One region of the Massilia niabensis genome, then DNA from elsewhere that is predicted to be linked to it. Evidence: riboswitches for the same ligand, from Rfam matches in the RefSeq annotation. Region 1 holds a riboswitch; each other region holds the start of a gene.
The links. A riboswitch is a leader RNA that binds a small molecule or an ion and turns the genes downstream of it on or off. The one in region 1 is predicted to bind thiamine pyrophosphate.
Positions count from the first base shown of each region.

Region 2: linked by a shared signal. The riboswitch ahead of thiC (phosphomethylpyrimidine synthase ThiC) and the one ahead of ACFPN5_RS08715 (beta/alpha barrel domain-containing protein) in region 1 are both predicted to bind thiamine pyrophosphate.
Region 3: linked by a shared signal. The riboswitch ahead of ACFPN5_RS20215 (TonB-dependent siderophore receptor) and the one ahead of ACFPN5_RS08715 (beta/alpha barrel domain-containing protein) in region 1 are both predicted to bind thiamine pyrophosphate.

Region 1 is NZ_JBHSMU010000009.1:138,981-145,329, reverse strand. It holds gene ACFPN5_RS08730 (extracellular catalytic domain type 1 short-chain-length polyhydroxyalkanoate depolymerase) at 1-349, opposite strand, end outside; gene metE (5-methyltetrahydropteroyltriglutamate--homocysteine S-methyltransferase) at 701-2,992, opposite strand; gene ACFPN5_RS08720 (LysR family transcriptional regulator) at 3,095-3,991, shown strand; TPP riboswitch at 4,114-4,220, shown strand; gene ACFPN5_RS08715 (beta/alpha barrel domain-containing protein) at 4,290-4,532, shown strand; gene ACFPN5_RS08710 (D-amino acid dehydrogenase) at 4,550-5,806, shown strand; gene ACFPN5_RS08705 (porin) at 5,998-6,349, opposite strand, start outside.
Region 2 is NZ_JBHSMU010000003.1:433,628-439,976, forward strand. It holds gene ACFPN5_RS02060 (chemotaxis protein CheW) at 1-290, opposite strand, end outside; gene thiE (thiamine phosphate synthase) at 398-1,015, opposite strand; gene thiD (bifunctional hydroxymethylpyrimidine kinase/phosphomethylpyrimidine kinase) at 1,025-1,786, opposite strand; gene ACFPN5_RS02075 (thiazole synthase) at 1,783-2,580, opposite strand; gene thiS (sulfur carrier protein ThiS) at 2,591-2,809, opposite strand; gene thiC (phosphomethylpyrimidine synthase ThiC) at 2,813-4,738, opposite strand; TPP riboswitch at 4,801-4,902, opposite strand; gene ACFPN5_RS02090 (valine--tRNA ligase) at 5,041-6,349, shown strand, end outside.
Region 3 is NZ_JBHSMU010000015.1:1,292,365-1,298,713, reverse strand. It holds gene ACFPN5_RS20220 (DUF535 family protein) at 37-996, shown strand; TPP riboswitch at 1,038-1,136, shown strand; gene ACFPN5_RS20215 (TonB-dependent siderophore receptor) at 1,239-3,353, shown strand; gene ACFPN5_RS20210 (AAA family ATPase) at 3,360-3,887, opposite strand; gene pnuC (nicotinamide riboside transporter PnuC) at 3,884-4,477, opposite strand; gene ACFPN5_RS20200 (BCCT family transporter) at 4,763-6,343, shown strand; gene ACFPN5_RS20195 (MarC family protein) at 6,333-6,349, shown strand, end outside.

The DNA.
Region 1 (6,349 bases):
ACAGGTTGCCGGTGGCGTTCGGCGCCAGGATCACGGCGCCGTACGCGTCGGCGGCGCCTTTCCAGTTATAGCCCTTGTCGCCGGTGCCGTCGATGATGTCGCCGGCGGCGGTCTGGGCGCAGCCGTGCAGCACCAGCACCAGGGCGCGCTTGCCGGCCAGGCTGGGCGCGGTCGCGGGCCAGTAGTAATTGCCGGTCAGCGCGCCGCCGTTGACGCTGTCGGTCGCCCAGGTCTGGTTGCCGCTCCAGGTGCCGGGACCGGCCTGGACCTGGGCCTGGGCGCCGGCCCAGGGTAGAAACGCGGCGAGGAGCAAGGCCTGGCGGGCCGCCTGCGGGAAGGAAAATGCCATTGGAGCCTCCGTTGCGTGGTGGGCGAGCGAGGACGCGGCGGCGCAGGAAAGCCGCACCCGGATCGTGACACAAAGGGAAAGACAGAGGAAAGCAGGCAGCCGCGCGAACGCTAGGAGGCGGGCGAAGGAAGGGAATGCATGGCTTGTCTCCGGTTGTCTATTTTATTGTGCGAAGGGAAATCGCCAACTTATTCTAGACCTGGAGAAACTGCGCACAAGCGGCGCGCAGGCACGCCGCTTGTGCGGTTTTGCACAGCAGGGTCCTCTGGCGGCTATATCATGAATCGCGCTGGCTGATCAGCACGATGTCCCCTCGATGCCGGCCAGCCTACGTCCGCATCGACACCGCTATTACGCTGCCTCCCGCAAAAGCTTGGCAGCGGCCACCATGTTCGTCAGCGCGGGCAGGACTTCGGCCCACTGACGCGTTTTCAGACCGCAGTCGGGATTCACCCACAGGCGCGACGCCGGGATCCGCTCGGCCGCTTTCTTCATCAGTTGCACGATGTGTTCCTGCGTGGGGATGTTTGGCGAGTGGATGTCATAGACGCCCGGCCCAATTTCATTCGGATAATCGAAATTATCGAATGCATCCAGCAGCTGCATGTCAGAGCGCGAGGTTTCGATCGTGATCACGTCGGCGTCCATATCGGCAACCGACGCGATGATATCGTTGAACTCCGAATAGCACATGTGGGTGTGGATCTGAGTCTGGTCTGCCACGCCGTTGGCGGCGATGCGGAAGCATTCGATCGCCCAACTCAAGTATTCCTTCCACTGAGCCCTGCGCAACGGCAGGCCTTCACGTAGCGCCGCCTCGTCGATCTGAATCACGCGCACTCCGGCTTTTTCCAGATCCAGCACTTCTTCCCGAATAGCCAGGGCAAGCTGCCTGCATGATGTCGAGCGAGGCTGATCGTCGCGGACAAAGGACCAGTTCAGGATAGTGACCGGACCGGTCAGCATGCCTTTCATCGGCTTCTCGGTCAGCGACTGCGCATAGGTGGTCCATTCCACCGTCATCGCTTTGGGGCGGCGGATGTCGCCGAACAGGATCGGCGGCTTCACGCATCGCGAGCCGTACGACTGCACCCAGCCGAACTGGCTGAAAACGTAGCCTTCGAGCTGTTCGCCGAAGTATTCGACCATATCGTTGCGTTCGGCCTCACCATGGACCAGGACATCCAGGCCGAGCGCTTCCTGTTCGCGTACGCCGCGTTCGATCTCTGCCTGCATTGCCTTCTTATAGCCGGTTTCGTCGAGCGTCCCGGCCTTGAAGGCGCTGCGGGCCCGGCGGATTTCCACCGTTTGCGGGAAGGAGCCAATGGTCGTGGTCGGATACACGGGCAGCTTTAGTCGCTTGGCCTGTTCAGCGGCGCGGCGGGCATAGTTGCTGTTGCGTGTACTCAGCTTGGCGTCGATCTCGGCAACAGCCCTTTGCACGACCGGATTCATCACGCGCGGCGATGCACTACGGCTGGCTAACGCCGCCTGGTTGGCCGCCAATGCCTCCCTCACCGAAGCACGACCGGCCCGCAGCCCTTGCGCCAGCACCCGCAGTTCCTCGAGTTTTTGCACTGCAAAAGCCAGCCAGGGTTTGATCTCGGCATCGAGATTCTGCTCGCTGCTCAGGTCTACCGGAACGTGCAGGAGCGAGCACGAAGGCGCGATCCATAGTTTGTCGCCGAGGCGCTTGGCTAGCGGTTCGAGCCAATCCAGCACCGCAGTCAGGTCGGTTCTCCAGATATTGCGGCCGTTTATGACGCCCAAGGACAGCACCTTGTGGTCCGGCCACAAATTGAGGAGCGGTTGTAGATCATCACGACCGGTGACCGCATCGACGTGCAAGCCTGCCACTGGCAAGTTGACCGCCAAGTAGCGGTTTTCCTCCAGCTGGCCGAAATAGGTGGCGAGCAGCAGCTTGACGCGGCAAGCCTTCAACTGGTGATAGGCAAAATTCAAAGCATGTTGCCAATCCTGAGTCAGCTCGGTAACCAGGATGGGCTCATCGACCTGTACCCATTCCACGCCTTGTTCAGCAAGTGTTTCCAACAACTGTGCGTATACATCGAGCAGGGATGGCAGCAGCGTTAATTTATTGGAATCGTCTTTTGCTTTGCCCAACGCCAGGTAGGTAACGGGGCCGATAATCACCGGCTTGGCTTTGACGCCTTGCCGCTTCGCTTCCCCTAGCTGCTCGACCAGACGTGTGGCGTCGAGCTTGAACTCGGTAGCTGCCGAGAACTCTGGCACGATATAGTGGTAATTGGTGTCGAACCACTTGGTCATTTCACCAGCTGCTACATTGCTGCAACAGGCATGCGGCTCTGTAGCCGACTGCGCCGAACGGCCTCGGGCCACGCGAAAGTAATTGTCCAGCTGATCGCCTTTCAAATTGCTCACGCGCTCGGGCAGGTTGCCCAATGTAAAACTCATGTCCAGCACCTGGTCATAAAAAGCGAAGTCACCCACCGGTACCAGATCCAGTCCGGCCTGGTCCTCCCAGTGGCGCTTGCGCAGTCTGGCCCCAAGGTCTTGCAGGGCATCGCGCGCGAATTCGCCCTTCCAATATGCCTCCAGGGCGAACTTCAGTTCCCGCGTGGCGCCGATGCGGGGAAAGCCGAGATTGTGGACGGTAATCATGGAAAAGATCCTAAATAGTTTTCAGACGGTCATAATAGAGACCGCCATACGATGAAGTAAAATGGTCTTTTTTCACATATCCATGAATATCGCTCATATATCATGCTCGAACGCATCCATCTCGCGACTTTGCTGGAAGTTGAAAAGCAAGGGTCATTGACTGCCGCGGCAGAAGTCCTTCACGTAACGCAGTCGGCGCTCAGCCATAGTATGAAAAAACTGGAGCAACAACTGGGAACGGATATCTGGTTGCGAGAGGGACGAAGCCTGCGTCTGACACAAGCGGGTCAATATCTCCATGTAGTTGCGCAGCGTCTGCTACCGCAGTTCTCGCTAGCCGAGGAACGATTAAGGCAATATGCTCAAGGCGAGCGCGGCACACTACGTATTGGCATGGAGTGCCATCCTTGCTACCAATGGCTGCTGAAAATCGTTTCGCGCTACCTCTCGGCTTGGCCGTTGGTCGATGTCGACGTGAAGCAGAAGTTCCAGTTTGGCGGAATCGGTGCACTGTTTGGGTTTGATATAGATTTGCTGGTAACACCTGATCCATTGTTCAAACCAGGTCTGCATTTCGAACCCGTATTTGCTTACGAACAGGTGCTGGTCGTGCACAAAGAGCACCCTTGGGCAAACCAGGAAGAGGTGGCGCCAGAGCAGCTCAACGAGGAAACCCTGATTACCTATCCTGTTCCGATCGAACGGCTGGACATATACAATATGTTTCTGCTGCCAGCGAACTGTGCGCCACGCAGGCACAAAACAATCGAAACAACCGATATCATGCTGCAGATGGTAGCCAGTGGCCGTGGCGTGACGGCATTGCCCAAATGGCTCGTGACGGACTATGCGCCGCATCTCCAACTTCGTACCTTGCGGCTTGGACCAGCAGGCATCAAAAAGCATATTTACCTTGGCGTCCGCGAATCCGACTACGCCATCGACTACTTGCAATCATTTATCGAGTTTGCGCGCCAGGCAGACCGCTATCCGTTATGAGGCCATCAGTTATCGGATGCGACAAGACTGCGTGGGCCATGTCGCGTCGACGCCCGGATGCCTGACAATTCCCGAATTGCCGGCTTGGCACGAACCGTTTAAAATCTGCTCTGCCGAACAAGGGCAAACGCTAGGGGTCCTGCATGTCGCGAACGCGACCTGCGGGTGAGAAACACCCTCTGAACCTGATCTGGGTAATGCCAGCGAAGGGAAGCATATTGATACTGGCCGTGTGCCGTCTCTCTACACTCCTTCGCTGGCTCCTGCTCAATCCATCGGGAAGCCAACAAGGAGCCACATGAATACCCCTACCCCCAAATTCCTCTCAGCCACCGCCATGGTGGACGAGGCGGCAACCCGCCCAATGCCGAAGTCACGCGGGATCGATGTACAGTATTCGGTGACGACGTCCGCCGGGATCGTCGACCGGGCCAGGGCCGAGCTCTTGCTGTCATGTGTCGTCATCGGCGGCATAACGACGCATAACGTCGCGCAGGAAATCGGCGTTGCAGTGCACGAATTGGCAGGCCTGTTTACATGACGGAACGGCGCGGACCGATGAAAGTCATCGTACTGGGTGCGGGCGTGGTGGGAACGGCGTCCGCATGGTACTTGCGGCAGGCAGGGCATGAAGTCACGGTGCTCGAACGCCAGCCTGGCCCCGCGCTGGAGACGAGCTTCGCGAATGGTTGCCAGATTTCGGTTTCGCACGCCGAGCCCTGGGCCAATCCCGCCACCTTGCTCAAGGTATTGCGCTCGCTCGGGCGCCAGGACGCGCCGTTGCTGTTCCGCCCGCGCGGCGATCCGCTGCAATGGCGTTGGTGCCTGCAATTCGTGCGCGAATGCCAGCCGGCGCGCGTTGCCGCCAACCTGAGCCGGATCGTCGCCATCGCCGATTACAGTCGCCGTAGCCTGCGGGCCCTGCGTGCGGAAACGGGGATCGAATACGACAGCTTGGCGCGCGGGATACTGCATTTCTATACCGACCAGCAGGAGTTCGACAGGGCCTGCCGCGCTGCGGCGGCAATACGTGAACTGGGCTGCCCGCGCGTGACGATCGACGCCGACGAGGTGGTGCGCATCGAGCCTGCCCTGGCCGCGGCGCGCGCCAGGCTGGTGGGCGGCGACTTCACCGCCAGCGACGAATCGGGTGACGTCTACAAATTCACGTCGCAGCTGGCAGCAAAGGGTCAGGCGGCCGGCATTCGCTTCCGCTACAACATGACCGCGACACGCATGCTTGCCGAGGCCGGTAAAGTCACCGGCGTGGAAGTGATCGATGGCGAAGGCAGACATCAGGCGCTGCATACAGACACCTTCGTCGTGGCCCTCGGGAGTTTTTCGGCCACGTTGCTCGCCCCGCTGGGAGTCAAGCTGTTGGTCTATCCCGGCAAAGGCTATTCGGCAACCTACCCGATCATCAGCGCGGCTGCAGCACCGACCGTGTCGCTGACCGACGACGGCCACAAGCTCGTGCTGTCTCGGCTGGGATCGCGCCTGCGCGTGGCCGGCACCTGCGAATTGAACGGGTATTCGCGCGCATTGGACACCATCCGCTGCGAGGCGGTCACGCGCCGCGTGCGCGAACTGTTCCCCGAGGCCTGCGACTACGATCGCGCAAGCTACTGGGCGGGCCTGCGGCCGCTGACGCCATCGAACGTACCGTACATCGGCACGACACGCTATGCCAACCTGTACCTTAATACCGGGCACGGCACGCTGGGATGGACGATGGCTTGCGGCTCCGGGCGGGCGCTGGCCGATATTGTTTCGGGCCGCAGGCCTGAAATCGAGCTCACATCCTGCGGTGAATAGCGTGGTTTTGTACCGGCAGTCAGGCAAGCGCCCGGGCGCCCATGCATGGCGCATGAGCGCTCGGGTCTACGGACAGCGAGCCCAGGCGAGATGACGGTCACTGTCACTCATTCCATCGGGTTGTCCCGCCGCTTTCTGCCCGCCCGGAAGTCACACTTTTTCTTCATCGGAGGTCCGTGCTTGCTACGCGTTTAGAACGAGTGGCGCACGCCGACGTTGAACACCGATGGATCGGCACCGAAGGCGGTGGCTGGCGGGGCGAAGGTGCCGCCGGCCGAGGTCAGGCCGAAGTTGCCGGTGCCGTTGTTGTTTACGCGGGCGTAGGTGCTGTACAGGTTGGTGCGCTTTGACAGGGTGTAGCTGTAGGCCAGCGTGAAGCCCTTGCCGCGGCCGTTGCCTGCCTCCTGGCGCTGCTGGTGGGCGGCGACGAAGAACTTGTTGGCGCCGAGGGTGTAGTTGCCGCCCAGGATCAGGTACTTGAACTCGTTGTTCGGGCCGGTCAGGTCGGCCTCCGAATAGCTGCCGCGCACTTCGAAGGCGCCG
Region 2 (6,349 bases), on a different contig from region 1:
TCGACCACCATGCCGACCACGCGGTCCTGGATGTTCAGGATGATCACGACGGTGAACTGGTTATAGGTCGGCTCGCCGAGCTTGAACTTGATGCGCATGTCGACGATCGGGACGATCGTGCCGCGCAGGTTGACCACGCCCTTGACGTGCTCCGGGGCGCTGGCGATGCGGGTGACCGATTCGTAGCCGCGGATTTCCTGCACTTTCAGGATCTTGATGCCGTATTCCTCGTTGCCGAGCTTGAAGGCGAGCGCTTCGTACACGCCGTCGTTCATCAAGGTAGTGTCCATGGTGGTTCCGTAGGTCAGAGAGAAGAAGATTCCCGCATTATATGATTTTGCCGCACGGCAATAAATAGCAGACCATCCCGAATCGTTGCGCTGTCTCGCCGCTACAACTATCCGGCCACGCCGAACAAGGCAGCGAAGCGGCGCGCGGCCTCCTCCGGCTCCGGGTCGCCGTACACGGCGGTAATGGCGGCAACCATGCCCGCCCCACGCGCAACCAGCGGCGCCGCGTTCGCCGGTGTCATGCCGCCGATGACCACGATTGGCACGGTAAGGAAGGTGCGGGCGGCCTCGAGCAGCGACGGCGGCGTGACGAAATCGTATTTCTTCACGAGCGACGGATAAAAGCCTCCGAAGGCGACGTAAGTCGCGCCGGCGACCTGGGCCGCCTGCGCGAGACCGGGGTCGCCGTAACAGGAGGCGCCGACGATCTTCCCGGGGCCCAGGAGCGCGCGCGCGTCCGCCAGCGCCAGGTCGGAGGCGCCCAGGTGCACGCCTTCGGCGTCGAGCCGCAGGCACAGGTCCATATGGTCGTTGATGACAAGCGGACGGCGGTGGCGCCGGCACAGCGCCAGCAGCGCAGCGCCCTGCTCGCGCCGCAGCGCGTCGTCGGCTTCCTTGTTGCGGTACTGGACCATGGCCGCGCCGCCGCGCAGGGCGGCCTCGGTCGCCGCCAGCAGCCTGTCGGTGTCGTTCCAGTTCGGGGTGACGAGATACAAGCCTCGCATGGCGTCCTTTCAGGTGGATGGGTGGATGAAGCGGCGCGGGATGCGCTGCCCCGGTGCAATCGCGAACGATTGCGCCAGCGTGGCGTGGCAGTAGGCCTGGGCCGCGCTCAGGGCCTCGAACATGCCCTCGCCCAGCGCCAGCCGGGCCGCCAGCGCCGCCGCCAGCGTGCAGCCGCTGCCGTGGAAGGCGCCGGCCAAGCGCGGGCGGCGCCAGCGGTGCACCAGCCGGCCACCGGCATACCAGCAGTTGGTGACGAACCTGCCGTCGCCATGCCCGCCCGTGACCAGGAGCTGGGCCACCGGCAAGCCGGCGATGGCGCGCGCTTCCGGTTCGTTCGGCAGCGCGATGGTGGCCACGGCCAGCAATGCGGCCATGGCTTCCAGCGGATCGCCCTCGCCGAGCGGGTCGCCATGGCCGCTCGCCAGCACCGGGTCGAGAACGACCGGCACTCCCGGCTGGCGCTCGCGCAGCCGGCCCAGCAGGCCGGCGATGGCCAGCGCGTTGGCGCGGTTGCCGGGGATGCCGATCTTCACCGCGCGCACGTCGCAGGTGTCGAGCAGCGCCTGCGCCTGGCCCAGCACGCAGGCCGTATCGACCGGCGCCACGGCATGGACCCGGTTGTTGTCCTGCACCGTGAGCGCGGTGGCCACCGGCAGCGCGTGCGCGCCCTGGGCGGCGATGGCCAGCACGTCGGCCGCGAGACCGGCGCCGCCGCTGGGATCGAGCCCGGCAAAGACCAGTACCGCGGGCACACGGGCAGGCGCCGTCACGCGACGCGCCCCTCGGTGGGCGACGAGGGCGAAGCCGTAAATCGCTTCGGCATGCGCCCCGCCAGATACGCCTCGCGCCCGGCCTGCACCGCCAGCTTCATCGCGCGCGCCATGCGCACCGGCTCGCGCGCGCCGGCGATTGCCGTGTTCATCAACACGCCGTCGCAGCCGAGCTCCATCGCGATGGCCGCGTCCGACGCCGTCCCGACGCCGGCGTCCACCAGCACCGGCACCGTCGCCTGCTCGACGATCAGCGACAGGTTCCACGGGTTGAGGATGCCCATGCCCGAACCGATCAGGGACGCCAGCGGCATCACGGCCACGCAACCGATCTCCTGCAGGATCTTCGCCTGCACCGGATCGTCGCTGCAGTAGACCATCACCTCGAAGCCGTCGCGCACCAGGGTCTCGGCCGCGATCAGGGTTTCCGGCATGTGCGGGAACAGGGTCTTCTCGTCGCCCAGCACTTCCAGCTTGACGAGCTTGTGCCCGCCCAGCAGCTCGCGTGCCATCTGCAGCGTGTAGACGGCGTCGCGGGCGTTGTAGCAGCCGGCCGTGTTGGGCAGGATCGTGAACTGGTCCGGCGGCAGCACGTCGAGCAGGCTCGGGGCATGCGGGTCCTGGCCGATGTTCACGCGGCGGATCGCCACCGTCACGATCTCGGCTTCGGCGGCCAGGGTGGCGGCGCGCGTCTCGTCGAGGTCGCGGTATTTGCCGCTGCCCACCAGCAGGCGCGAGCGGTAGCGGCGCCCGGCAATGGTCAAGTAATCGTCGCTCAATAATTCGTCGTTCATATCATTCCTTTCAGCCGCCACCGATGGCGCGCACGATGTCTACCCGGTCGCGCGGCAGGAGCGCGCGGCCGGCCCATTGCTGGCGTGGTACCACTTCGCGGTTGACCGCCAGCGCCACCGCCTGCTGCCCGACGCCTAGCGCTCGCACCAGGTCGTCTAGGCTCTGCCCTGCCGCCAGGCGGTAGGGCTGGCCATTGAGTTCGATCTCGAGGGATTTCATGGAAAGCATGGGTCACACCTCGCGGTAGAGTTGGGCGCCGCCGCGCACGAATTCGACGGCCTTTTCCTGCATGCCGCGCGCCAGCGCCTGCCCCTCGTCGACGCCATTGGCGGCCGCGTAGGCACGCACCTCCTGCGTGATCTTCATGGAACAGAAATGCGGCCCGCACATTGAACAGAAGTGCGCGACCTTGCTCGATTCCTTCGGCAGCGTCTCGTCGTGGAAGGCGCGCGCCTTGTCCGGGTCCAGGCCCAGGTTGAACTGGTCTTCCCAGCGGAATTCGAAGCGCGCTTTCGACAGGGCGTTGTCGCGGATCTGCGCCCCCGGGTGGCCCTTGGCCAGGTCCGCCGCATGGGCGGCAATCTTGTAGGTGATGATCCCGTCTTTCACGTCCGCCTTGTCGGGCAGGCCGAGGTGCTCCTTCGGGGTCACGTAGCACAGCATGGCTGTGCCGTACCAGCCGATCGTGGCCGCCCCGATGCCGGAGGTGATGTGGTCGTAGCCGGGCGCAATGTCGGTGGTGAGCGGTCCGAGCGTGTAGAACGGCGCCTCGCGGCACTCGGCCAGCTGCAGGTCCATGTTTTCCTTGATGAGGTGCAGCGGCACGTGGCCCGGGCCTTCGACCATGGTCTGCACGTCGTGCCGCCACGCGATTTGCGTCAGTTCGCCGAGCGTCGCCAGTTCGGCCAGCTGCGCCTTGTCGTTGGCGTCGTAGATCGAGCCGGGGCGCAGGCCGTCGCCCAGGCTGAAGGCGACGTCGTAGGCCTTCATGATGTCGCAGATTTCCTCGAAATGCGTGTACAGGAAGGACTCCCGATGGTGCGCCAGGCACCACTTGGCCATGATCGAGCCGCCGCGCGACACAATTCCCGTCAAGCGTTGGGCCGTCATCGGCACATACGCGAGGCGCACGCCGGCATGGATGGTGAAGTAGTCGACGCCCTGCTCGGCCTGTTCGACGAGCGTGTCGCGGTAGATCTCCCAGGTGAGCTCCTCGGCTTTGCCATTCACTTTTTCCAGCGCCTGGTACAGCGGCACGGTCCCGATCGGCACCGGGCTGTTGCGGATGATCCATTCGCGCGTTTCGTGGATGTGCTTGCCGGTCGAGAGGTCCATCACGTTGTCGGCGCCCCAGCGGATCGCCCAGGTCATCTTCTCGACCTCTTCCCCGATCGACGAGGTCACCGCCGAATTGCCGATATTCGCGTTGATCTTGACGAGGAAGTTGCGGCCGATGATCATCGGCTCGCTCTCGGGGTGGTTGATGTTGGCAGGGATGATGGCGCGTCCGCGCGCCACCTCCGCGCGCACGAATTCGGGCGTGATGTCCTGCGGGAGGTGCGCGCCGAACGACTGCCCCGGATGCTGGCGGCCCAGCAGTTCGGCGGTGCGCCGGCCCATCGGCCCGCTCGCTTCGAGCCCGGCCAGGTATTGCCTGCGCTGCAGGTTTTCGCGCAGGGCGACGAATTCCATCTCGGGCGTGATGATGCCTTGCCGCGCGTAGTGCATCTGGGTGACGTTGGCGCCCGCTTTTGCGCGGCGCGGCTGGCGTTGCAGCTCAAAACGCAGCGCGTCCAGGCCCGGGTCGAGCAGGCGCCCTGCGCCGTAGGCCGAGCTGGGGCCGGACAGCTGTTCGGTATCGCCGCGCTCCGCGATCCAGCCGGCGCGCATGGCCGCCAGGCCGCGCCGGATGTCGACCCGGGCCGCGGGGTCGGTGTAGGGACCGGAGGTATCGTAGACGAAGACCGGCGGATTGGCTTCGCCGCCGAAGCTGGCCGGCGTGTCCGCCTGGGCCACCGCGCGCATCGGCACCCGGATGTCAGGCCGGCTGCCTTCGATGAAGACCTTGGTGGAATTGGGAAACGGGGCGATCGCGGCGCTATCCACCTCGGCGGTGGCGGCATCGAACGTTAGCGGGGAACTAAGTGGGGCATTCATGTGGCTCCTTTGCGGAGCCAGCAAAGGAGTCGGAGACACAGGGCAGGCGCATGCGCGCACCCCGCAACTTCTCGAAGCTTCCCTTCGCTGGCATTATCCAGATCAGGTTCAGAGGGTATTTCTCACCCGCGTTTCAATGAAACGCAGGACCCCTAGCGGTTGCTGCCATGGCGGCAGCGGGCGAATTATAGCGCGTCGGCCGGCGTTGGCAAAAAAGAATGTAAAGGGACGGCGGGACCGCGACCGCATCTTTGCCCTCCTCCTCTATAATGTTCTTTTTCGCACATCACACCGCCCCTATCATGGAATTAGCCAAGTCTTTCGAACCAGCCGACATCGAACAATACTGGCGCGCAGAGTGGGAAGGGCGCGGGTACTTCGCCGCCACCCTCGACGCCGACAAACCGTCGTTCAGCATCCAGCTGCCACCGCCGAACGTGACTGGCACGCTGCACATGGGCCACGCGTTCAACCAGACCGTGATGGACGGCCTGACGCGCTACTACCGCATGCGCGGCCATAACACGGCCTGGATCCCGGGTACCGACCACGCCGGCATCGCAACCCAGATCGTGGTCGAGCGCCAGCTCGACGCCCAGAAGATTTCGCGCCACGACCTCGGCCGCGACGAATTCATCAAGAAGGTCTGGGAGTGGAAGGAACAGTCGGGCAACACCATCACCGGCCAGATGCGTCGCATGGGAGCGTCGGCCGACTGGGACCGCGAGTACTTCACGATGGACGAAGCGCGCTCGAAGACCGTCTCGGAAGTGTTCGTGCGCCTGTACGAGCAGGGCCTGATTTACCGCGGCAAGCGCCTGGTGAACTGGGACCCGAAGCTGGGCACCGCCGTGTCTGACCTGGAAGTCGATTCGGTCGAAGAAGACGGCTCGATGTGGTACATCCAGTACCCGCTGGCCGACGGCTCGGGCCACCTGACGGTGGCGACGACCCGTCCTGAAACCATGCTGGGCGACGTCGCTGTGGCGGTCGACCCGACGGACGAACGCTATACCCACCTGCATGGCAAGATGCTCAAGCTGCCGCTCACAGGCCGCGAGATCCCGGTCATCGCCGACTCGTACGTCGACAAGGAATTCGGCACCGGCTGCGTGAAGATCACGCCGGCCCACGACTTCAACGACTACGCCGTCGGCCAGCGCGCGGGCCTGGCGCCGATCACGGTCATGACGCTCGACGCGAAGATGAACGAGAACGCGCCAAGCCAGTACCAGGGCCTGGACCGCTTTGCCGCGCGCAAGCAGATCGTGGCCGACCTGGAAGGCCTGGGCCTGCTCGAACAGGTCAAGCCGCACAAGCTGATGGTGCCGCGCGGCGACCGTACCGGCGTCGTCATCGAGCCGATGCTGACCGACCAGTGGTTCGTCGCCATGACCAAGGCGGCGCCGGAAGGCACCTTCAATCCGGGCAAGTCGATCACCGAAGTGGCGCTGGAAAAAGTCGCCAGCGGCGAAATCAAGTTCGTGCCCGAGAACTGGACCTCCACCTATAACCAGTGGCTGGGGAACATCCAGGACTGGTGCATCTCGCGCCAGCTGTGGTGGGGCCACCGCATCCCGGCCTGGTTCGATGAAGCCGGCAACATCGTCG
Region 3 (6,349 bases), on a different contig from region 1:
CCTGTCCGCAACCCGACGTCTTCGAAGGACCGCCCCATGATCCTCGCTCACCTCACCCGCCACTGGCTGGCCCATCGCAGGCGGCTGCCGTTCACCTCCTGGGTGCTGTCGACCCTGCGCAGCGCCCGCGTCATGCTGTTTTACCGCGACCATGCCGCCCTGTGCCAGCTCGATGTCTACCGCAACTATGTGATGGCCGCGCCCGGCGACGATCCCTTCCACCACCTGAGCCACCGCGGCTACCTGGTGCAGGGCCTGAGCGCACGCCAGCGTGTGCAGTGCGTGCTGTCGCATTACCGCTTCGAGGAGACGACCTTCAACGCCGCCTACAAGCAGGCGGTGTACGCGGCGGGCGGCCTGACGCTGTGGCGGCATACCGTCGACGAGAGCGAATTCCTGATCCGGCTCGAGATGGCCTCGCGCATGAATGCCGAGGGCGACCTGACGCTGGCGCTGATCGCCGACGGCAAGGTGCTGCACCGGCTGTCCTTCTCCTGGATCGATGGGGCCATTGCCGGCGTGCCGAGGCCGCTGGTGCCCTTTATTGCGCGCAACCAAGGGCGCTGGAACGAATCGAACGAAGCCTTCGAGGCCTTCGAGCGCTGCTTCCCGAACAATTCGCCCAGCTTCTTCTGCTTCGCGGCGATGCAGGGCGTGGCGCAGGCGGTCGGGATGGAGCAGGTGCTGGCCGTGAAGTGCACCTCGCACATTGCCTACGACCCGCAGGACGTCAAGCACTTCGCCAACGCCTATGACGGCTTCTGGAAAATCCTGGGCGGCGTCGAGATGCCCGGCAACGCCTGGCTGATCGCCCTGCCCTTCTACCTCAAGCCGCTAGCCGACATGCCGTCCAAGCACCGCAAGCGCGCGGCCCAGCGTCGCGACTACTGGCGCGCCATCGGCGACGGCGCGCGCGCAACGCTGCAGCGCCACCTGCTGCATGCGCGCTCGCACCACGAGCACGCCTCGCCGCTGCGGGAAACGGCGGAAGTGTAATTGACAGAACCACCACGGCCCGCCCGGGCCGTGGTACACTCGCGGCTCGCTAGGGGTCCTGGAATTCGCGTTCCGGGTGAGAGATACCCTTCGTACCTGATCTGGATAATGCCAGCGAAGGAAAGCGCAACGCAGTCCCCATCTTTGTTTGCCCTTCCCCCACGTTGGCTCCGGCTTTTTGTTTAAAAGCGCCGCGTTCGCACGTTCGCGTCGCTCAAATCCTGAGCACACCAATGACACCAGTGTTGAAGCATTCCCTCCTCGCCTGCGCCATCGCGCAGGCTTTCAGCGTTAACGCGTCCGCCCAGACGGCCGAGCCGATTGCCTCGGTTCACGTGACCGGCAGCAAATGGTCGGTCAGCGAGCGCGCCAGCGTCGGCGGCTTCGGCGAAACGGCCATCATCGACACCCCGAGCTCGATCACCGCCATCGACCGCGGCCAGATGCAGGACCTGTCGATCCGCAGCGCCAGCGAAGCGGTCGCCTATGACGCCTCGGTCGGCGACGCCTACAACGCCATCGGCTATGCCGAGCAGTTCTCGGTGCGCGGCTTCATGTTGAACAACAACACGGGCTACCGCAAGGACGGCATCGCCATTCCGGCCGACACCCAGATCCCGCTGGAAAACAAGGAGCGCTTCGAGCTGCTCAAGGGCGTGGCCGGCATGCAGGCGGGCCTGGCCGCGCCCGGCGGGATCCTGAACTTCGTCACCAAGCGCCCGACCGAGGCGCCGCTGCGTTCGGTGACGGTCGAAGCGCGCGAGCGCGGCACGCTGTACGGCGCGGTCGACCTGGGCGGGCGCTTCGAGGACCGCCGCTTCGGTTACCGTATCAATGCCGCCGCCGAGCGCCTGCGCTCTTACGTGGAAGGCGCCGACGGCAAGCGCCAGTTCGCCTCCGGCGCATTCGACTGGCAGATCACGCCCGATGCCCTCCTCCAGCTGGACATGGACTTCCAGCACAAGGAGCAAATCACCGCCCCCGGCTACCAGCTGATCCGCGGTGTCGCCCGGCCGCAGAACGTGTCGCCGAAGACCCTGCTCAACGCGCAGCCATGGACGAAACCGGTCGACACCGACAGCGCCAACCTCGGCCTGCGCTTCGACTACCGCCTGAACGCCGAGTGGCGCGCCGTCGTCACGGCCAACAAGCACTGGTTCAAGCGCGACGATTTCACCGCCTTCCCCTACGGCTGCAGCAACGAAGGCGAAGGCTTCTATCCGGGCTACTGCTCGAACGGCGACTACGATGTCTATGACTACCAGAGCACCGGCGAGCGCAAGACCCCGTTCGGCATCCAGGCCCATGTACAGGGCCACTTCGCCGCGGCCGGCCTGCGCCACGTGCTCACCGCCGGCGTCGCCTATGCCGAACGCCACAACCGCTACGGCGACTACGTCTACGACTACGCGGGCTCCAGCAACATCTACAACAACCAGGTCGTCGATCCGGCGCCCGGCAACCCTGTGACCGGGCCGGTGAGCGAGCGCTTCCGCGACCGCGAGCGCTCCCTGTTCGTGCAGGACATCATCACGCTCACGCCCGACCTGGCGCTGCACGCGGGCCTGCGCTACGTGAAGATCGACAGCACCCAGCTGCCCGAGCCTGAACTCGGCTGGGCCTCGAACCGCGCCTCATTCGTTCTGCCGGGCGTCTCCCTCGTGTACAGCCTCGCGCCATCATGGAACCTGTACGGCACGGTCGCGCACGGGCTCGATGCGGGGGGCGTGGCGGAGATGGGGACCAGCAACGAGAACATGGACCTGGGCCCGAGCCGCTCGAAGCAGTTCGAACTCGGCACCAAAGGCAATTTCGGCGGAGTGGCCGTCAGCGCTGCGCTGTTCCAGATCACGAAGGGGCTCGAATACACGGACGCGACGAATACGTTTGTCCGCAGTGGCGACCAGCAGCATCGCGGCTTCGAACTGGCGGCGCAGAAGAGCAGCGGCGCCTTGAGCTATGGCGCTAACCTGATGGCCCTGCAGGCAAAGCAGAAAGGCACGGGCGACTCGCTGATCGACGGCAAGCGCGTGACCAACGTGCCTGAACTGAAGACCACACTGTGGGCCGATTATGCGGTCCCGGCAGTGCCCGGGCTGAAGCTCAGCGGCCAGTGGCAGTATGCCGGCGAGAAGTCCTTCGATCCGGAGAACACGGTGAATGTGCCGGGCTACCACGTGTTCGGCCTGGGCGCGGCCTATGGCATGAAGCTGGGCGGGACGAGCGTCACCCTGCGTGCGCGCGTCGACAACCTGGCGGACAAGTTCTACTGGCGCGACGTGACCCAGCAACTGGGCGGCTACCTGCTCCCGGGCGCCCCGCGCACCGTGCGCCTGTCGGCACAGTTCGACTTCTAAGTACTTTTAGCCGACGCCCAGCACTTTCAGCACCGCTTCCACCTGCCGCACGCGCTGCGGCAGGTTCCCCTGCACCAGTACGAAGGGGATGCCGCGCACGTCCAGTTCCTGCACCACCATCGCATACACCCGCTGGCGCACCTCCTCCGATTCGCGCATCAGGCCATCGGCGATCCATGGGGTATCCGGCGCCGTCACCAGCGTCAGCGCGTAGTCGTGCCGGCTCGCCAGCGCGGCCAGTTGCGCATCGACGCGCCCCCAGTACACGCGGCTGTAGAGCGCCGTCATCAGGGGCGTCGTGTCGCAGAACAGGACCCGGTTCGCACGTGCCATGGACGCGCCTTCGCGTTCGTGCTGGGTGCGCGCAATCCCGAACTGGTCGCCCTCGAACGGCACCCGGCCCGTCGACTCGACGAACTCGCGCAGGTATTCGGGCACCCAGACGGTGTCGTAGCGCCGCGCCAGCGCTTCGCACAGCGTCGACTTACCCGAGGATTCGGCGCCGAGGACGGCAATTTTCAGCACCGCGCTCATCGCGCCGCCACGGCGATATTGCTCCACGCGCGCAGCCCGCGCGCGGCCAGCACCACGAACACGGCGTACAGCACCGCCGTTACATGCAGGTCCTTGAAGACGTACAGGCCGACATACAGCACGTCGACGATCACCCATACGTGCCAGTTCTCGACTTTTTTACGCGCCAGCAGGAACTGGCCGACCAGGCTGCCGGCCGTGAGGAAGCCGTCGGCATGCGGCACGTCGGTGTTTGTATAGGTCTTCAGGTACCACGACAGCAGCAGGAATGCCGCGCCCCAGGCCGCGATGGACAGCGCCCAGCCGGCGCGGCCGAGCCGGGTCACGACCAGGCGCGACTCCCCTGCGCCGCGCAGCCACTGGCTCCAGCCCCAGACCGAGGCGGCGATGAAGACCAGCTGCAGGCCGCTGTCGCCGTACAGGCGGGCGTCGAAGAACACGACCGCATAGGTGGCCGAGGACGCGATCGAGAACAGCCAGGCCCAGTGGTTCTGGCGGATGTTGAGCAGCACGGTCGTGACCGCGAGGGCGAACGAGATCAATTCCAGCGGGGTGGTCATGAAACCGGCAAAGGCAAGCGAATCGTTCATGCACGCGGCGGCAGGCCAGGATGGAGCGCGGAAAGCACGCCTGGGCTGCGTCGAAAAGGTTATTGGGGAGCACAGCTCATCGGGCTCGCGAGTATGCGCCCTGCGGGTCGAATATGCAACGCGGGAAGGCGCAGGTGGCCCGCGCCGGCGCCCTGCAGCCGCCCTCCTGTAACCGGCATTCCATGCGATTGATGCTATTCTTGTTCAACACACCTCTCCTGACCTGACCCGTGATCTATGAGGCCGGCTTGGCCGGGCCTGGCCCCAACCCCACGGGGAGCACATATGGTTTTTCGTATTTCATTGTTCCTGGTCGTCGCGCTGGCGGTGGTTGCAGGAGTCGCGCCGCAACGGTTCAAGTCAATCAGCGATGCGGCGCTCGCCACCGTCATCCAGAATGCCGGCTGGTTGTACCTGCTGATCGTGTTCCTCACCCTGGTGTTTCTCGGCTGGCTCGCCTTCGGCCCCACTGCGGCGCTGCGGATCGGCGGGCGCGACGCCGAACCCCAGTTCTCGAAGTCCGCCTGGCTGTCGATGCTGTTCGCGGCCGGCATGGGCATCGGCCTGGTATTCTGGGGCGCGGCCGAGCCGATCTCGCACCTGGTAACCCCGCCTGAAGGACTGCCGCCGATGACGCCCCGGGCGGCAAGCGCGGCGATGCGCTACACCTTCTTCCACTGGGGCCTGCACCCGTGGGCGATCTATGCGCTGATGGGGTTGGCGATCGCCTGGTTCCAGTACAACCGGAACGGGCGCGGCCTGATCAGCGACCTGTTGCAGCCGCTGATCGGCGACCGTCACCTCGGCTGGATCGGCAAGCTGGTCAACATCGTCGCCGTGGTTGCCACGGCAATTGGGGTGGCCACCACGCTTGGCTTCGGCACCATGCAGATCAGCGCCGGGATATCCCGCGTGTTCGGCCTGCCGGGCGGCCTGAACATGCAGCTGACGGTGATCGGAGTCTGCTTCGTGCTGTACATGGCCTCGAGCGCCAGCGGCGTCGATCGCGGCATCAAGTGGCTGTCGAGCTTCAACCTCGCCCTGGCCGGCGTACTGCTGCTGACGGTGGCAGTGCTCGGGCCGACCGGCTTCATCTTCGATACCTTCACCACCTCACTGGGCAGCTACCTCGACCACCTGGTGGAGATGAGCCTGCGCATGTCGCCGTTCTCCGCGAACACCTGGGTCGCCGACTGGACCATCTTCTACTGGGCGTGGTGGATCTCCTGGTCGCCGTTCGTGGGCTCGTTCATCGCGCGCGTGTCCTACGGGCGCACGGTGCGCGAATTCGTGCTCGGCGTGGTCGTCGCGCCCAGCCTGCTCGGCTTCGCCTGGTTCGCCACCTTCGGCGGTACCGCGCTGTGGGCGCAGCTCTTCGGGGGCGCGGACATGGCCGGCGCGCTTGCAGCGGGCTACGAGACGGTCCTGTTCCGCATGTATGACGTCCTGCCCCTGGCCGGGCTGCTCTCGGGCCTGAGTATCCTGCTGCTGGTGATCTTCTTCGTCACCTCGGCCGATTCCGCCGTGCTGGTACTCGGCCTGATGTCGAGTGAGTCCGCCGGCGACCCACCACTGTCGCGCAAGTTCGCCTGGGGCATCGCCATCGCGCTGATCGCCACGGCCATGCTGGTCGCCGGGGGCCTGGACGCGCTGCAGACACTGATTACCGTGGCCGCGCTGCCCTTTGCGCTGTTGATGGTGGCGGTGATGGTGGGGCTGTACCGCGTGCTGAGCCTGGAAGCACTGCGCGAGAAGGCCACCAAGCGGCGTGCGCGCCGCGCAATCGAAGACTGGATCGCGCGCGAGCAGAAACTGAAGGCGTCGGAGCAGCGAACCGGTAACGCGGCTGACGGCCATGACAGTTGAACTCGC